Regions from separate parts of the Glutamicibacter soli genome, predicted to be linked through region 2. Evidence: riboswitches for the same ligand, from Rfam matches in the RefSeq annotation. Region 2 holds a riboswitch; each other region holds the start of a gene.
What was found. A riboswitch is a leader RNA that binds a small molecule or an ion and turns the genes downstream of it on or off. The one in region 2 is predicted to bind S-adenosylmethionine.
Positions count from the first base shown of each region.

Region 1 (5,801 bases), 440 kb from region 2:
ACGGGAACGGCAGAACTGGACGGGCCCTTGCCCACGCAATGCTCCGCCATCGCAAGGTGACCACTCATTCGACCGCGCCCATTTCAGCAGGCATCCTGCGGGATACCACCGGTTATTTCGATGCACTCACCGCCTATCGGCAGGGAAACGCCTACGGAATCATCAAGATCTTCATCGATGCTTCGATCTACGCAGCGACAACGGGGCAAGTGCTGTTGCTGGCTCTGGCAGATGCATTGGAAGATTCACGCAGGCAGCTGGATGGACTCCGGTCGAATTCGACTGCGTTCAAGGTACTACCGCTGCTGATAGCGCAACCCGTCGTCAACGCCAGCTACTTGAAGAACGCCCTGAGCGTTACCGACGCAGTCGCTCATCGCGCCATCGCAACCTTGAGCGATCGCGGGGTCCTGAAAGAGAAGTCTGGTTTGCGCAGAAACCGCGTCTGGCAGCACGACCGAATCCTGAAGATTCTGGATGACTATGGGGCCACGATTCGCCGGGACTCGGTGCGCTAGGCGCAGGCACCCGCTCTGGCCAAGCACTCCGAGCAGGCTGGCTGACTGCCTGTAATTTTCGTACCCACTAGGAGACTTTCACTGCTAGGCTCTGCTCATGGATGCAGAATTACGTGCCTTTATGATGTCCTTCAACAAGCTGGCGGACCTCGCTGAAGAATTCCGCCAGAAGCCCAATGGTGCTCAGCTGGCACCCGTGTTGGAAAAACATCTGAAAGTTTCGCCTAGCTCGCTTCCGCTGATCACCGAGGCTTTCGGCTCCCACCGGCTCGCGGATGCGAATATCGTTCTCGACCGCATTGCCGGCAGTGATCCCTCCGCCAAGATCGTCGGTATCGCCGGGCAGCAAAGGTACCATGCGGATCTGGCCGATCTGCTGATGCCGGAGAACCACATGGGTATTGTGGGTGAGCCTTCCTACGCTTCACTTGCCGTGGGCCCGGACCAGCAGCGTCGATTCCTGACACTGGGAATCCACCTCTTCCATTACCACTCCAGCCCGCTGGCAGTTTTGATCCGGAAGGCCAATCCGGAGTACGGGAAGCCCGAAGCTGCATTGGAGATCCTGTCCCCCGACGAACAGGTGACCGACGCATTCCTCAAGGAATTTCGCAACGGGTTGCGCACCTCGAGCATCTTCAAGGGCCAGGTCATCTCGTTCAAGGGCAACGAGTACCAGGAATCGAACGCCGGAGTCGCCTTCCACCGGCGCGAACCCTTCCCGCGCGAACAGCTCGTGCTGCCCGACGGCCTGCGTGAACGCATTGAGGAACAAGTCCTCGGCGTCGGAACCCACCGCGATGTCCTGACTGCGCTCGGTGCGCATCTCAAACGCGGTGTCCTGCTCTACGGCCCGCCGGGCACCGGGAAAACCCACACCGTCAGGTATCTGGCCTCGGCGGCTGAAGACCACACTGTCATCCTGCTCAACGGCGATTCGTTGGCCTACATCTCCCAAGCCGCCGCCATGGCGCGGGCGCTGCAGCCATCGATCGTCGTACTGGAAGATTGTGACCTGATCGCCGAAGACCGCAGCTTCAGCCACGGCCCCCAGCCGCTGCTTTTCGAAGTCCTCGACACCATGGACGGCCTGGAACCGGACGCGGACGTCACCTTCCTGCTGACCACGAACCGCGTGGATTCCCTGGAGCGCGCCTTGGTGCAGCGCCCCGGGCGCATCGATCTTGCAGTGGAGATTCCACGCCCGGATCTCGAAGGACGTATTGCCCTGCTCGAACTATACGCAGCCAAGCTGAAGCCCAGCTCCGACACCGTGCAACAGCTTGCGCACCTTGTCGATGGAACGACTGCCTCGTTCACCAGGGAATTGGTTCGCCGATCCATCCTCAACGCGGCAGTCGCGAACCAGGCTCCGGGTGACGCCCATCTGCTCGAAGCCGCCGCGGAGCTTATGGGCGATGCGGCCACTCTCACGCGAAACTTCCTCGGGGGAACCAACGACCCGGATCTTGACGAGCCGGAAGAATTCAGCGAAGACGCATCCTTCGGATGGTTCCCCGGGGTGGCAGGGAGCTACGAAGCGCCCAGCGGATTTGGACAAGATCCGGAAGCTGAACAGGACGGCGGCAGCAAGGGGTTGTAGGCCGCGCCTTCCTCCTTGCCGGGGAGGAATATCCCCCTGCTGCGCCAGCGCACCGCATCGTTGCCGCTTGAAGGCGTTCCTGCCGTGGGGCGATTCAGTTGGTGATCCCTTGATGGAGCGGGTCACCGTAAATAAACTGCTGAAGCGCGGCAGATGGCCGGCCGAAGAGCAACCGTTGCGGAAACTCCGCCCATTCCTCCGGTTCCAGCTGCACAACATGCGCCGGGTAGCAGCGGTCCACCAGAACCGCCCCACCCCGCTCATCGCGTTGCAGTTCCTTGTAGAGCTGCCCTGCCCTCGGGTTGGGCGCCAAGATGCCCAGCCGTCTCATCCGATCTTCGAGGCGAAGCAGGTCCTCCGGACTCTTGCAACGCCGACGTGCGTGCGCTGCTGCTTCCCTGATTCCCAAACTGACGGCCCAATACAGTTCAGGTGTGAAGCCTGCGGCGATCCAGCGGAGGATGTAGTTCTGCAGGTGTTCCGGCGTCTCGCTGAGCTTGCCGCTGGCGAATTCCCCGCTGCGGGTTGCCTGCCGGTAAGCCGACTGCTCGACCGGACGTTCTCCGAAAAATGGGTAGTCCATGACCACGCTGTTCCACAGCCGTTCCTGCAGGGTGCCTTCTGGGTGATTGATCGAGAATTCTGGGTTCTGCATTGTTGTTCGCTCCTGCTCAGGGAGCCGGCCGAGCACCTATTGTGCCGGACTGGCCCACCGACTTACCCGGGACTTTTGTCCGGGTCGGTTCTTCCCCTGGGGCACCCCGCTCGATGAGGAGGGTTGCCGTGCGACCAGCCAGGTACTTTGCGTCGCAGCTCTTGAACTTGGAATCCAGCCTAACCCGCAGCTACCGACAGTATGGCCGCGGCGCCGGATACAGCAGATCCGGTGCCCATGCCTTCACAGGTACGGACACCGGATCAGCCATCGACTCTGGTGGACAAGTCCACCTTTGACTGCAGTTCGCTCGGTGCTAGCGGTCGACCTCGGTGCAGATGCAGAAGCGATTGCCCTGGGCGTCGGTGATGACGGTGAAGGACGGCACGGCATCGCCGTCGGAGTGGGCGCCAACTTCTTCCAGCTTCGTGAGCACCGGACCGCTTTCCGAATACGGAACCCACACGTCCAAGTGCAGCCGGTTCGTATTGGGAGTGTCGGTTTTCTGGAACCAGATCGCCGGGCCGCGACCGTGGGGATCGGCGATGCTGCCGTCCTCCAGCGACTTGTACCCAAGCCCGGCGGCCCATTGCTCCGCGATCTCCTGGGGCTTGTCGGTGTCGATGGCAATCTCCACTGCGCGGATCAGGTCGACGCGGGGTTTGGCCCTGAGGGCCGCGGCCCGCTCGGAGATCTTGCTGGCCAGCGCAATGTCGCGGGTGGTGACCTGGCCGCCGGCGTCATGGGAGGTGGTTGTCACGAACACGCGGTTGTAGCGCCAGTCCACGTCGGGGTGGTGGTTGTCCATCTCTGCGGCGCTTGCGATATCGCTGAAAAGCTCGATCGCGGCCGCGGAGGTCTTGGTCTCGAAAACCGCGGCAATGGCTCCGGGGATCTGGCGCCACTGCGGCATCCCCTGGAGGTATTCGTTGAGCTGGTCTTGGGCAATTACGTCCTGTGCAGGCATGCGTTTCTCCTTTCTCCGGCAACCTTCCCACCCGAGGGGGCGAAGTTCAATGGACCTGCGCAGACTGCCAGAAACAACGGACGGTTGCGGCGTACTGGATAACTGCTGTGAACATCCGTCTTCCGTGGAGAGCGGCACCGGCCGCGGCTAATCTCGGCAAATATGGGCACAAGGAGTTTTGATGACTAATATTCACAACGCCAAGGTCTCTGATTCAACGTTGGACGATGTCATTGACGAGACTGCTCACCGCACGCGACGCATCGTGAGCCGGATCATCATCCTCATCGTCGCAGCCATCGTCGCGGCCGCGGCGCTTGGAGCGTTCGATGTGGAATCCAGCACCGACCAGTCCGAGGACCGTATGCAAGTCCACGTGCGCCACCCGTTGGTGGCGCGGGCAGGCAATGAGGTCGAGCTGGAAATACTTGTCAGTTCCGACGAACCGCTGCCCGATACCTGTAAGCTGCGCCTCGCCGAGGACTACCTGTTGTTCTTCGAGGACTTGGCGGTCTTCCCGGACCCGGAATCGCAAAGTTCCGACGCGGCCGGTGCGGTGGAATTCGAGGTTGCTCCCCAACCCGGGGCCACGCAAATGCTGGTTCGCATCACAGGCCGGGCCTCTGACCAGTGGGACTTGCGCACCGACGGGAACCTCGAGGTCGAAGTCGGCGCTTCCACCGTCAACGTACCGTTCACCACCTGGAGGGTTCCCTAATGGAAATTGTCATTCGCGCCGCCATCGCCTTCGTGGTCCTGTGGCTGGTGACCCGTGCCGCAGGCCGTTCCACCCTGGGCGAGCTGAGCTCGTTCGAGTTGATCCTGTTCGTCGCCCTCGGGGACCTGGTGCAGCAGGGCATCACCATGGAAGACCGGTCGCTGACTGGAAGCCTATTGGCCGCGCTCACCATGATCGTCCTGGCAGTGGTCCTGTCCTATGCCAATATGCGCTGGCCCAGGATCGGAAAACTCACCCTGGGCCGGCCCATCGTGCTCGTGCGTGACGGCGTGATCGACCGGCGGGCATTGAGCGGGGAACGCATCGGCCTCGACGAGTTGAGCATGCTGGCACGCCATGCGGGGATCGAGGAATACAGCTCGATCAGGCTCGCCATCCTGGAGTCCAACGGAAAGGTCTCCTTCTTCACCAAGGAAGCAGAGGCCAAGCCATGAGCGTCAATACCGAAAGCAAGTTGAAGAAGGGCATCACCGGCCCCCTGCTGTACCTGTTCATCCTCGGCGACATCCTGGGAGCCGGCGTGTACGCGCTGGTGGGCGAGGTGGCCGCGGAAGCAGGCGGAGCCATTTGGGCCCCGTTGCTCGTCGCCTTGATTCTGGCGCTGCTCACGGCCACCTCCTATGCGGAGCTGGTCACGAAATATCCCAGGGCGGGCGGTGCGGCCATTTTCGCCGAGCGGGCCTTCAAAAAACCTGTGGTGTCCTTCCTTGTGGGCTTCTCCATGCTGGCGGCCGGCGTCACCAGTGCGGCGGGCTTGAGCATTGCATTTGCCGGGGACTATCTTTCGGTGTTCTTCGATGCACCCGCCATTCCTGTCGCAATAGCCTTCCTGGGTTTGGTCGCGCTATTGAATGCACGCGGCATCAAGGAATCGGTGCGGGCGAATGTCGGGATGACGGCAATCGAACTGTCGGGATTGCTGCTGGTGATCGTCGTGGCGGCCATATTCCTGGGCGACGGCAACGGGGACGCGTCACGTCTGGCCCAGTTCCCCGAAGACACCACGCCGGTTGCCGCGATCTTCGCGGGCTCGCTGTTGGCCTACTACTCTTTTGTCGGATTCGAGGTCTCCGCCAACGTCGCGGAGGAAGTCGTGGACGTGCCGCGGGTCTACCCCCGGGCGCTGTTCGCCGCACTGCTCACCGCCGGAGTGGTCTACTTAGCGCTTGGCGTGCTCACCTCGATCGCCATGGATCCCAAGGAGCTGGCAGGATCTTCCAGCCCCCTGCTGGATGTCGTGCAGGCCACCGGGGTCGGGATCCCCAGCTGGCTGTTCAGCCTGGTAGCCCTGGTGGCGGTGGCCAATGGCGCTTTGCTGA
Region 1 is NZ_CM125969.1:3,354,985-3,360,785, forward strand. Features, by position in the region: gene ACTX90_RS15905 (Fic family protein) at 1-518, shown strand, start outside; gene ACTX90_RS15910 (AAA family ATPase) at 616-2,121, shown strand; gene ACTX90_RS15915 (hypothetical protein) at 2,216-2,776, opposite strand; SAM riboswitch class IV at 2,830-2,943, opposite strand; gene ACTX90_RS15920 (4a-hydroxytetrahydrobiopterin dehydratase) at 3,093-3,743, opposite strand; gene ACTX90_RS15925 (hypothetical protein) at 3,925-4,461, shown strand; gene ACTX90_RS15930 (DUF421 domain-containing protein) at 4,461-4,916, shown strand; gene ACTX90_RS15935 (APC family permease) at 4,913-5,801, shown strand, end outside.
Region 1: linked by a shared signal. The riboswitch ahead of ACTX90_RS15915 (hypothetical protein) and the one ahead of ACTX90_RS17995 (flavin reductase family protein) in region 2 are both predicted to bind S-adenosylmethionine.

Region 2 (5,801 bases):
CTGCGCCGCGGCTCAGGCTACTACATCAACATCGGCGCCTCGGAGCTGGTGGCCGACGGGTCCATCGCGCTGGCCAAGGGCGAGGTCTCGCACCTAACCGAACATTCAGTGGTGCTGGCCGACGGCACCGAGCTGCCCGCCGACGCGGTGGTCTACGCGACCGGCTACGGCTCCATGAACGGCTGGGCCGCGCAGCTGATCTCCCAGGAAGTCGCCGACGAAGTGGGCAAATGCTGGGGCCTAGGCTCGGGCACCACCAAGGATCCCGGGCCGTGGGAGGGGGAGTTGCGCAACATGTGGAAGCCGACCAGGGTCAAGAACCTGTGGTTCCACGGCGGCAACCTGCACCAGTCCCGGCACTACTCCAAGTATCTGGGGCTGCAGCTCAAGGCACGCTACGAGGGGTTGGACACTCCTGTGTACGCGCTCGCCGAAAGCTTCCACCGGCTCTGACGCGGGGATGCGTCTGGAGGGTCCTCGGCCCGCCCGGTTCGATGGTGCGACCGGGCGGGCCGAGGGCTGCGTGCCAAAGGTCTGCGGGCTTATTCGGTCAGGGCGTCCTGATTCGGAGCCTGAGCCTGATCCCGTGTCGTGTCCCCCGGTCTCGGTCGGATCTCGCTGAGCAACGTCCCGGCCACGATGACCGCCGCGCCGAGCAAGGCCAAGGCAGGCATCCGGTCACCGGCCATGCGGCCGAAGATTCCGGCCCAGACCGGTTCCCCGGCATAGATAATGGTGGCCCGGGCGGGGGAGACGGACTTCTGCGCCCAGTTCATGGTCGCCTGGATCAGGAAACTTGCGGCTCCCAGACCAATGGCAGGGGCGGCCCAGAGCCAGGAGAACTCGGGGACGGATTCACCGGCTGCCGGCATGGCGGAGAATCCGAGGCCGCCGGCAACAAGCAGCTGGATGACGGTGACCCTGCCCAGGTTGACCTTGCCGGCGTAGAAGCCAATCAACAGGATTTCTGCGGCCATGGGCAGGGTGCTGGCCAAGGTTGCGATCTCTCCAGGGCCCAAGCCCAGGGTGACGGCACCCGGTCCAGCCAGCAGCAGTAGTCCGACAAAGGCGAGACCCGCCCCGAGCAAAACCATCGTGTGGGGGCGCTGGCGAAAGACCAGCCATTGCAACAGCGGAACCATCGGCACGTACAGCGCTGTCAGGAACGCCGAAGTGCTGCTATTGATGGTTTGAAGCCCTTGGGTCTGCAGCCCATAACCCAGGAAGATCATCACGCCGATGGCCGTTCCGGCCCATAACTCCCTGCCGGTGATCCTGCGGAGCGACTTCGAGAAAATGGCCGCGGCGACCAAGCCTGCGATGACAAATCGGACGCCGACAAAGAACATCGGTCCGCTGTGGCGCATGGCCAAGTGAATCAGCAGGAAAGTTCCGCCCCAAACGGACGTGATGGCAAGGAGGGCGGCATCTTGCCTGCTGAGTGAAAAATTTTCCCGTATGGCAGAAATGTGCACCATTCTGCACATCATATAGTGCAGAATAGTGCACATGCAAGATTCCAGTGACTCTCCGGTTCTCCGCAACGTTGGATCCAATCTCCGCGACTTCCGAAAACGCGCGGGACTGAGCCAGGCAATTCTTGCGCAGCGCTCGGGGGTCAGCCGACGCACGATCATCAACCTCGAAGCCGGCGAGGCGAATATCAGCCTGGCGGGACTCGACCAATTGGCGGAAGCGCTGGGAATTCGCTTCGTTGATCTGGTGACCGCGCCTACTGCGGCCCGTTCCGAAATCAATGAACTGGCGTGGAAGGGGAGTAGTCCGCAGAGTCGGGCGATGCTGCTGGGGTCGGCCCCCGCCAGCGAAGAGGTGCAATTGTGGACGTGGGTGCTTGCGCCCGGCGAACGATATGACGCCCAGCCCGATCCCCAAGGCTGGTCGGAAATGATCTTGGTAGTTCACGGCAAGCTGCTCATTGAGTTCGCCTCGACGGTCCTGGACCTGAACGCGGGGGAACATGCAACCTACCCCAGTTCGCAGTCCTATTCCTACGTGAATGCCGGCGCGGAACCGGTGAAGTTCGTTCGAAACGTCATTTCGTGACGGGCGGGCTGGCCGCCAGCGCGGCGGTACTTCTGGCGGAAGAATCGCTGTGGACCGCCCGGGGGTGTCCGGGGAGTCGGGTTCTGCAAGTCTGTGGGGGCTTGGGCGACGCCTGCCCTCGGCATGGCAGATGTACGAAGCCAGCGGCTTGATTGCCTTGGCCCGCTGCATTCTTTGAAATCAAACCGCACAAGTTGGCTGGAGATGCGTGCAAAATGACTGAAACTTCCGAATAAAAGGATGATCGGAACACGGAAATTACCGAAGAAGTCGAACAATTTCTTGAATATTGCGATTTGAGAAGTGAAATGTTTGACCGTGCGGCGTAACGAGCAATATGGTTTTAACCAGAATCAAGAGCGTCAGCTATAAGCCCTGGCTTGCTGGCCGGCAACCCTCTCAACGGTAGTGGGGTGCTCCAGGTGAGGATTCGGTCCCACGCAAGAACGCGTGGCACAAGTACCGCACATCGAGTGTGCAAACATCTGGCAGCGCGCAGAAGTGAACTCCACGGGCTGTTGCCGGACGTTCCCGCTCGTTGGGCACGACCCGAAGGAATCGAGCCATGTCTTTGAATCAGGATCTTGACCCGCTGACCCTGCGCAAGGTTTTCGCGCAGCATCCATCAGGCGTCGCCGCACTCTGCGCCGTCATTGACGGGGAGAAAACCGGCCTCGTCGCGTCGTCCTTTACCGTCGGAGTATCGCTGGAGCCAGCCCTGGTCATGTTCGCGGTGCAGAAAACCTCCAACACCTGGCCCAAGCTGCGTGCCGCGGAGCGTATCGGCGTCTCGGTGCTCAGCGAGCGCAACGACGGGATTTGCGGGCAGATCGCCTCAAAGCACGGCGACCGCTTTGCCGGCGTAGATACCCATGAGACTGAGCAAGCCGCCCTGTTCATCCAGGAATCCACCCTCTGGCTGGAGACCTCGATCTACAACGAAGTGGAAGCCGGCGACCATTGGGTGATCTTCCTGGAGGTCCACGGTCATGACTTCTCCAACCATTCCCCGCAGATCTTCCACGATTCGCGATTTCACTCACTGCCAGTGCCCGAACTCGTTTAACTGACATCACCAGACGCTGCGGCGCGAAGAATCATCCTTCGCGCCGCAGCGTTTTTAATTCCAAACTGCGCAGCTCCGGGCCCGGATGCCCGGTATCCATGGACTGGAGTTCGCCGACCTGCGGGTTTCCACCGCTCATCACGCGATTATGACGGAGCTGCTATCCACAGCACTATCCACAGCTTTGTGGATAGCCTGTTGATTGGGGTTGATAACTTGTGAAAAACACCTTGATTCCGGGATTTTGGCTGTTGATAACGTTTTCGGAGCCTGTGTGCAGTGGAAAAAATTAACTCTCTATCCACAGCTGTGAAAACATAAATACCCAAGTCAAGTTCTAATGTCCGGCATTTAAGTGGGGTAATCCACAGGATTATCCCCACGTAGTGAACAGGGGAATCCACAGGAGGTTGTAGGTTATCCACATATTCTGTGGATATCAGGGTTTACCTCTGTTAATAACCCACCTAGTGTTGGCACTGGGAAAGACTATCCACAAGGGCTCCGGGCCCAACTGTCGGTTGGTGCTGACACGATGGACAGTTGCCGACATGGCAAAAGTGGTTTCCCGGCGGGTACATAGGGGATGGAAGTGTCTGTAATGAGCGCAGAGCCGATCTACGAAGAGCGAGCATCGGATGCGGGGCGCAAGCCGCCGCAGGATATCGAAGCCGAGATGTCGGTTCTTGGCGGCATGATGCTCTCCAAGGACGCCATTGCCGATGTCGTCGAAGTCCTTCGCGGCACCGACTTCTACCGTCCCGCCCATGAAGCAATCTACGAGGCGGTCATCGACCTGTACGGCCGCGGCGAGCCCGCGGATGCCGTGACCGTGGCCGACCTGCTGACCAAGCGCAACGAGATCGCTCGCGTCGGCGGAGCCGCCTACCTGCACAATCTGATCCAGCAGGTGCCGACCGCCGCGAACGCCGGCTACTACGCGGAAATCGTGCGCGAACGCGCCGTGCTGCGCCGCCTGGTGGACGCCGGAACCCGTATCGTCCAGATGGGCTACTCGCCCGACGGCGAGGTGGATGCCATCGTCAACGAGGCGCAGGCCGAGGTCTACAAGGTCTCCGAGAACCGCGGCAGCGAAGACTACGTGCGGCTGTCCGAAATCATCGAGGGTACCGTCGACGAGATCGAGAACGCCGCCAACGCCGGCGACGGCATCACCGGCGTGCCCACCGGCTTCTACGAGTTCGACGAGCTGACCCAGGGCCTGAAGGGCGGCCAGATGATCATCATCGCGGCCCGCCCCGCCGTGGGCAAGTCGACGTTCGCGCTGGACTTCGCCCGTTCCGCGGCCATCAAGCACAACATGGCCACCGTGTTCTTCTCCCTGGAAATGGGCCGCAACGAGATCGCAATGCGCCTGCTCTCGGCGGAAGCATCCATCCAGCTGCAGGACCTGCGCAAGGGCTCGGTGGAGGACGCGCAGTGGACCAAGATCGCGACCACCATGGGCCGGCTGAACGAGGCCCCGCTGTTCATCGACGATTCGCCGAACATGTCCATGATGGAAATCCGCGCCAAGTGCCGACGCCTGAAGCAGCGCAACGAGTTGCGCATGATCATCCTCGACTATCTGCAGCTGATGAGTTCGGGCAAGCGTGTGGAATCGCGCCAGCAGGAAGTCTCCGAGTTCTCGCGTAACCTCAAGCTGCTGGCCAAGGAGCTCGACGTGCCGCTGATTGCGCTGTCGCAGCTGAACCGTGGTTCCGAGCAGCGTACCGATAAGCGGCCCATGGTCTCGGACCTTCGCGAATCGGGCTCGATCGAGCAGGACGCCGACATGGTCATCCTGCTGCACCGCGACGATGTGTACGACAAGGAGAACCGTCCGGGCGAAGCCGACGTGATCATCGCGAAGCACCGTGCAGGTCCCACCAAGACCATCACCGTGGCATTCCAGGGACATTACTCGCGCTTCAGCAACATGTCCTCGGAAGGGTAGCCCCGGCCGGCATTTCCAGGGCACCTACTGGGTTGGCTGACCGCCAACTATAGTGGGTGTCATGTTCGTCTCCCTCCAAGCGTTGCTCTGGGGAACCGTGGCCGGATCAGCGCTGCTGATCGGGGCCGTAGCGGCCTGGTGGCTGCGAATTCCCCGGGTCTGGGTCTGCGCCGTCATGGCGTTCGGCGCCGGCGTGCTGGTCAGCGCGCTGAGCTTCGAGTTGGTGCTGGAGGCCTTCACCATGGGCGGGCTGGCGGCCACGGCCGCCGGGGTCGCTGCCGGCGCCCTGCTCTACTTCGGCGCCAACGCGCTGCTGGCCAGGCGCAGCCGCAAGAGAAGCCGCACCCAGGCAGGCAGCTCCGGATCCTCCTCCGGATCAGCCATCGCCGTCGGCGCGCTGATCGACGGCATCCCGGAATCCGTGGCGCTGGGCCTGGGGCTTGTCGCGGGAGCCAGCGTGAATCCGACCATGCTGATCGCCATTTTCGTCTCCAACATTCCCGAGGGGCTGGCTAGTTCGGCGGATATGAAGGCCTCCGGGCGCAGTAGCCGGTCGATCTTCGCCCTGTGGGGCTCGATCGTGCTGGCCAGCGGTCTGGCCGCCTTCATCGGGGCGATTGCCTTGGAGGGCATGCCTGCCGAGGTGCTGGCCTTCACCACCGCCGTGGCCGCGGGAGGCATCCTCACGATGATCGCCGACACCATGATTCCCGA
Region 2 is NZ_CM125969.1:3,790,035-3,795,835, reverse strand. Features, by position in the region: gene ACTX90_RS18010 (NAD(P)-binding domain-containing protein) at 1-453, shown strand, start outside; gene ACTX90_RS18005 (DMT family transporter) at 543-1,367, opposite strand; gene ACTX90_RS18000 (helix-turn-helix domain-containing protein) at 1,510-2,064, shown strand; SAM riboswitch class IV at 2,416-2,532, shown strand; gene ACTX90_RS17995 (flavin reductase family protein) at 2,630-3,130, shown strand; gene dnaB (replicative DNA helicase) at 3,732-5,087, shown strand; gene ACTX90_RS17985 (ZIP family metal transporter) at 5,149-5,801, shown strand, end outside.

Region 3 (5,801 bases), 700 kb from region 2:
GCAGCTCCCCTTCCGCACCAGCGACCGCGGGCTGTACACCCCCGAGGAACTGTACGAGGGAATCAGCACGCAGACCTATGAGCATGTGCCGGACGCGCGGATCTACACCTACTCGCAGCAGCACGGTCCGCGCCAGCTGCTGAGCGACGACCAGGCGATGGCATCGACGCTGCACGACCACCACGTGGGGCAGGCGCTGATCTCCGAGGTCTACGACGGCGCCTTCAAGGACACCCCGATCATCGGAGTCATGGGCGGGCACGCCCTGAGCCGAGGCACCGAGCAGTACGCGCAGGCGCTGGACCTCGGGGCGCGGCTGACCCGCGCCGGATACGCCGTGGCCACCGGCGGGGGACCGGGAGCCATGGAAGCGGCGAACGCCGGTGCCTGGCTGGCCGACCGCGGGCGGGAGGAGATCTCCACGGCCCTGCAGATGCTGGCGGCGGAACCGGACGCGATCCACCGGCGCACCGGCTGGGCGCGCACCGCGCTCGCCGTGAAGGCCCGCTTTCCCTCGGAACGCACCTCGCTGGGGGTTCCGACCTGGTTCTTCGGGCACGAACCGCCGAACCTGTTCGCCACGCACATCGCCAAGTTCTTCGCCAACGCGACCCGCGAGGCGCTGCTGCTGGAGCAATCCAACGGCGGGATCGTGGTGCTGCCCGGTTCCGCCGGCACGGTGCAGGAAATCTTCCAGGACGCCTGCGAGAACTACTACGCCACCGGGGCCAGGGTGGTGCCGCTGGTGTTGGTCGGCCGCGAGCATTGGACCCGCACACTGCCGGCTTGGCAGCTGCTCAAGGCGCTGGCCGCCGAGCAGATCATGGAGGACAAGATCGCTCTGGTCGATTCGGTGGCCGAAGCGGTGGAATTCATCGGCGGCATGCAGTCGCTGCGCCGGCGCACCAGATTCTGAGAACGGCAACGGCCGCCGCCTGGTGAAGCAGGCGGCGGCCGTGGGAATGGCTCATCGAGCCTGCGGGGCTCAGGCCACGTTGGTGCCGAACAGCAAGCCGAGGCAGTAGGTGACTGCGGCGGCGCCCCAGCCGATGGCCAGCTGGCGCAGGCCGCGCTTCATCGGCGAGGCCCCGGACAGCAGCCCGACAATGCCGCCGGTGATCATCAGCGCGGCGCCGACCAGCAGCACCGAGGTGATGATCGCAGCCAGGCCTGACATGCCGAAGATGTAGGGAAGGATCGGGATGACCGCTCCGGAGGCGAACAGGCAGAAGGAAGTCGCCGCGGCGCCGGTGGCCGAGCCCAGTTCCTCGTGCTCGTTCGCCAGCTCTTCGGCCCGGGCTTCCGGGTTCAGCGAGAAGGACGGGTTGCAGTCGCAGGTGAACAGGCCCATGCGTTCTGCAGCGCGGTGCTCGGCATCCTCGTCGGTCATGCCGCGGGCCTTGTAGATGAGCACCAGTTCATTGGCGTCCAAATCCAGGTCAGGGGCGGCGGTCAGCGTCACCTGAGTGGGACGCGAAGCCGTGAGCAGCTCGCGCTGCGAACGCACGGAGACGTATTCGCCGGCGGCCATGGACAGCGCGCCGGCCAGCAGGCCGGCGATGCCGGAGAACAGCACCAGTCCGGAGGAAACACCGGTCGCCCCGATGCCCATGACCAGGGCCAGGTTGGAGACCAGGCCGTCGTTGGCGCCGAAGACCGCGGCGCGGAAGTTGCCCGACAGCTGCGCGCGGCCCGCGGTGGCCAGGGCGCGGACGACTTCCTCGTGGACCTGCTCGTCGGCGGCCATCTGCGGCGACGCGTCGGCATCGGTCGCGTAGGGGGTGCTGCTTTCGGCCCGCTGCGCCAGCGCGAGCACGAACACCGAGCCGAAGCTCAGGGCGAGGAAACGCAGGAAGCTGCGACGCAGCGAGGGACGCACCGGGCGGGCATGCGCCCCGAGCTTGGTGCGCCAGTATTCCTCATGGCGTTCTTCCGCCGCGGCCAGTCCCAGCAGGATCTGCTTTTCCTGTCCGGTCTTCTTCTGGGCCAGCGCGCGGTAGATGGCGCCTTCGGCGACCTCGTCCGCAACGTACTTGCGCCAGCGGCGGATCTGGGCGGGGGTGGGCTCAGTCGTGGGGCTGTGTGACATCACGAGGATGACTCTCCTACGGCTTGGGATTTCTCAACGAAACCCGGGATTCTGTTCAGCCTCTCAGTTTAGCCAGCGAGATGGTGCCGGGGAATTTGGCAAGCCTAAAAGCAACGCTGCGCCCATCGGGCTGCCCGGCGGACGCCACGAACACCACCAGCTCGCCGGCCGCGGGATCGAAGACCGGGCGCCGGGAGGAACGGGTGATCAGCCGCTCAAGGTGCGCCGGGTCTGAAATGTAGCGGGTGTACCAGCGGTCCTGCACGGTGAACTGCACCTGTCCGGTCTGCAGATCGATGATGGGGAGGACGGAAAATGCCATGACACGACAACTCTCGCTGAGCTCTTGCCCGCGCATCGGTCGATGCCCGGACCGCTTCTTCATCCGAACCACCCATGAACCTGGGGTTGGTGCGCGGCCAGTCGGAGCTTGGCGCCGCGTCTCGTGAAGCAACAGTGTCGATGCTACCGCCGCAATATTAAGTCGTGAAGTTTCATTCCGTAATATGAACTCCGCGCGAAGCCCTAGTCGGAGCCTCGCTTGGACTGCGCGGTCTGCTGCAGCCGGTCGCGCTGCTCCTGCCATTGCCGGGGCGTGTAGTCCGGCAGGTTCGGCGCTTCCGCGCGCAGCCCGACCTGCCCGTCCAGCAGCTCGCGGACGATGTCCAGATGGCCTGCATGGCGCGAGGTCTCTGCGATCATGTGCACCATGAGATGTTCCAGGGTGGTGTGCCGGTGGCGGACCCACCAGGGGACTTCGGCCGGGGAGGCGAGCTCCAGCTGGTCGAACCCGGCCTCGGCGAAGGCGATGGCCCGCTGGTAGAGCTCGATGACCTGCTGCGCGCTGGCATCGGCTGGCGGAATGAAATCCGCCTGCGGGTCGTCGATGTCCAGCAGCTGCTGGACGTAGGAGTCGTTGACCGGCCGATTGAGGCACGCACCGAAGTAGCCGTACTCGGTGATCGCCAGATGGTGCACGACGCCCAGCACGTGCGTGCCGGTGGGGGTCATGGGTTGGCGGGCCAGCTCCTCGCCGAGCTGCCGGCTTTTGAAGATGACTGCCTGCCGCGCGTCGTTCAGGTATTCGCGCAGCCTGGCCGCGGTGCTGTTCGGGGTGCCGTCCATGGACCGAGTGTAGGTGCAGGCCACGGTTCGGGGAACCCGCTTCAGGAAATGGGAAGCCACCGAAGCCAAGGTGTCATATTCTTCCGCTCCGGTTGGCCGGAAGTTGCGTATTGGTAAACTGGGGACGCAGAGCGGCCGGCAGAAGTACACTCCAGCGGTCGCTGCCTATCCTTCGAGTGAACAGGTCCAGGTGCCCCACGGATGAAAGCTCTGCCCGTCGAACCCTCAGGCTCGTCAATCAACATCGGAGCACGGCTGCGCGGCGTCCGCCAGCAGCAGCACATGACGATCGACCAGGTCGCCGAGCTTTCCGGGTTGACCAAGGGGTTTCTTTCCCGCGTCGAACGCGACTTGACCAGTCCGTCGGTCTCCACGCTGCTCAAGCTCTGCGAGGTGCTGGGGATCGAGGTCGGGACCCTGTTCGAAGTACCGGACACGACTTTGGTGCGACTGGGGGATGCGCCGCGCATCTCGCTGGGAGGCTCGGGCATCACCGAGAAGCTGGTCACCCCGCGCGGCGAAAAGCGCGTCCAGGTCATTCGCGCTGAAGTGGAACCCCGGGGCAAGGGGGAGAACGAACTGTATTCGGTGGATTGCGAGCTCGAAGTGCTGCACGTGGCCTCCGGGGTGTTCACGCTGGTGCTGCCCGAACGGGTGGTCGAGCTCGCTGCGGGGGACACCATGACCTTTCCGGGGCGGGAACCGCACAGCTGGGAAAACCCCGGCGATGAACCTGCCGTGGTGCTCTGGACCCTGATTCTCTGAGTCTGTGCAGTGGCTCCCGGGGTGGTGTGACTCCCCGGACAGAGCCTGCCGCGAAGAGGCGCCGCGTTCACGGCTGGCCACTGCACCGCGTATTCTTGGAATAGTGCCCGCCGACGCAGGCAGGCTAGTGAAGACAGGAAGGAGTGCAATGGCGACTGGTAAATCCACCGGAAGCGCGGAGTCCAAACCGCACGAATTGCGCTCCATCAGCTGGTGGGCTTCGGCCCTGGTCGGCATCCTGGTCGGATCGACCCTTGCGTGGCTGCGGACCCAGCGCAACTTCTTTTTCCTCGGCGCCGCCATTCTCGCGGTCGTCATCATCATGCTGGGTGTGCGCACGATCCGCCGCCGGGCGCGGCATCCGGAAATGATGGAGGCCCGGACGTCCTGGGCCTACAACATTTGGGCTCTGGTCCTGATCGTCCTAGCCGGACCGGTGCAGCTGGTCTACGTTCCCGACGACATCAGCGAGCTCACCATCAAGTCGATCATCCTTTCGGTTGGATTCTGCCTGGGAATTCACGAAGTCGACCGCGCGATGGTCAAGGGTGCCACCTCGGCGAAAAAAGCCTGATCATCGGCCGGAAGGACGCCATCCCGCGCCGCGTTCTTTGGAACTTTTGACTTTCCCTTTGGTTTATTCGTCCAAGGATTTCTCCCCGCCTCTTTCGTAATGTGATCCACATCATTATTTTGAAAGGGGTTGCCATGACGCAAGCAGCGGCGAACCAGCAGGGCGCTGAGCCAGGACTCAAAAAGGTTCTCGGCAAGTGGGACGCACTGGCCATCGGCGTCGGAGCCATGATCGGCTTCGGCTGGGTGGTGCTCACCGGTGACTGGATCACCACCGCCGGCCCGATCGGCGCTTCGCTGGCCATGCTGGTCGGCGGCGGCATCATGGCGGTCGTCGGCCTGACCTACGCCGAGCTCGTCGCGGCCATGCCCAAGGCCGGCGGAGAGCACAACTACCTGCTGCGCGCCATGGGTGCCCGCTGGTCCTTCGCCGGGTCCTGGGCCATCGTCGGCGGCTACATCACCATCGTCGCCTTCGAAGCGGTCGCGCTGCCCAAGTCGGTGCAGTACATCTTCCCCAACCTCTCGCAGATCAAGCTCTGGGACATCGCCGGCTCCGAGGTCTACCTGACCTGGGCCCTCGTGGGTGTGCTGGGCGCCGTGGTGATCACCTGGATCAATATCCGCGGCATCAAGACCGCCGGCCTGGTGCAGACCTTCGTGGTGCTCTTCCTGTTCATCATCGGCGCGATGCTGCTCACCGGCTCCTTCGCCAGCGGCGAATCGTCCAATATGGAACCGTTCTTCGACAACGGGCTGGCCGGGTTCTTCGGGGTCATGATCGTAGTTCCGTTCATGTTCGTCGGCTTCGACGTCATCCCGCAGTCCGCCGAGGAATGCGACATCCCGCCGCGCAAGATCGGCAAGTACGTGGTGATCTCCGTGCTGATCGCCACCGCCTGGTACGTGATGGTGGTGCTGGCCACCTCCTCGGGCCTGGGCCCGGCGGCGATCGCCGGTTCCGAGATGGCCACCGCGGACGCCATGGGCGCGCTGTTCAACTCCGAGATCATGGCCAAGATCCTGATTGCCGGCGGCATCGCGGGCATCCTGACCTCGTGGAACTCGCTGCTCATGGGCGCCTCGCGCCTGATGTACGCCATGGCCACCTCCGGCATGCTGCCGCGCTGGTTCGCCGTGCTGCACCCGAAGTACCGCACCCCGCACCACGCGCTGCTGTTCATCGGTGGTCTGTCCGTGCTGGCTCCGTTCTTCGGCACCGCGATGCTCGGCTGGCTGGTCGATTCCG
Region 3 is NZ_CM125969.1:634,491-640,291, forward strand. Features, by position in the region: gene ACTX90_RS03095 (LOG family protein) at 1-916, shown strand, start outside; gene ACTX90_RS03100 (VIT1/CCC1 transporter family protein) at 986-2,089, opposite strand; gene ACTX90_RS03105 (hypothetical protein) at 2,145-2,411, opposite strand; SAM riboswitch class IV at 2,427-2,540, opposite strand; gene ACTX90_RS03110 (DinB family protein) at 2,615-3,214, opposite strand; gene ACTX90_RS03115 (helix-turn-helix domain-containing protein) at 3,416-3,979, shown strand; gene ACTX90_RS03120 (hypothetical protein) at 4,128-4,553, shown strand; gene ACTX90_RS03125 (APC family permease) at 4,688-5,801, shown strand, end outside.
Region 3: linked by a shared signal. The riboswitch ahead of ACTX90_RS03105 (hypothetical protein) and the one ahead of ACTX90_RS17995 (flavin reductase family protein) in region 2 are both predicted to bind S-adenosylmethionine.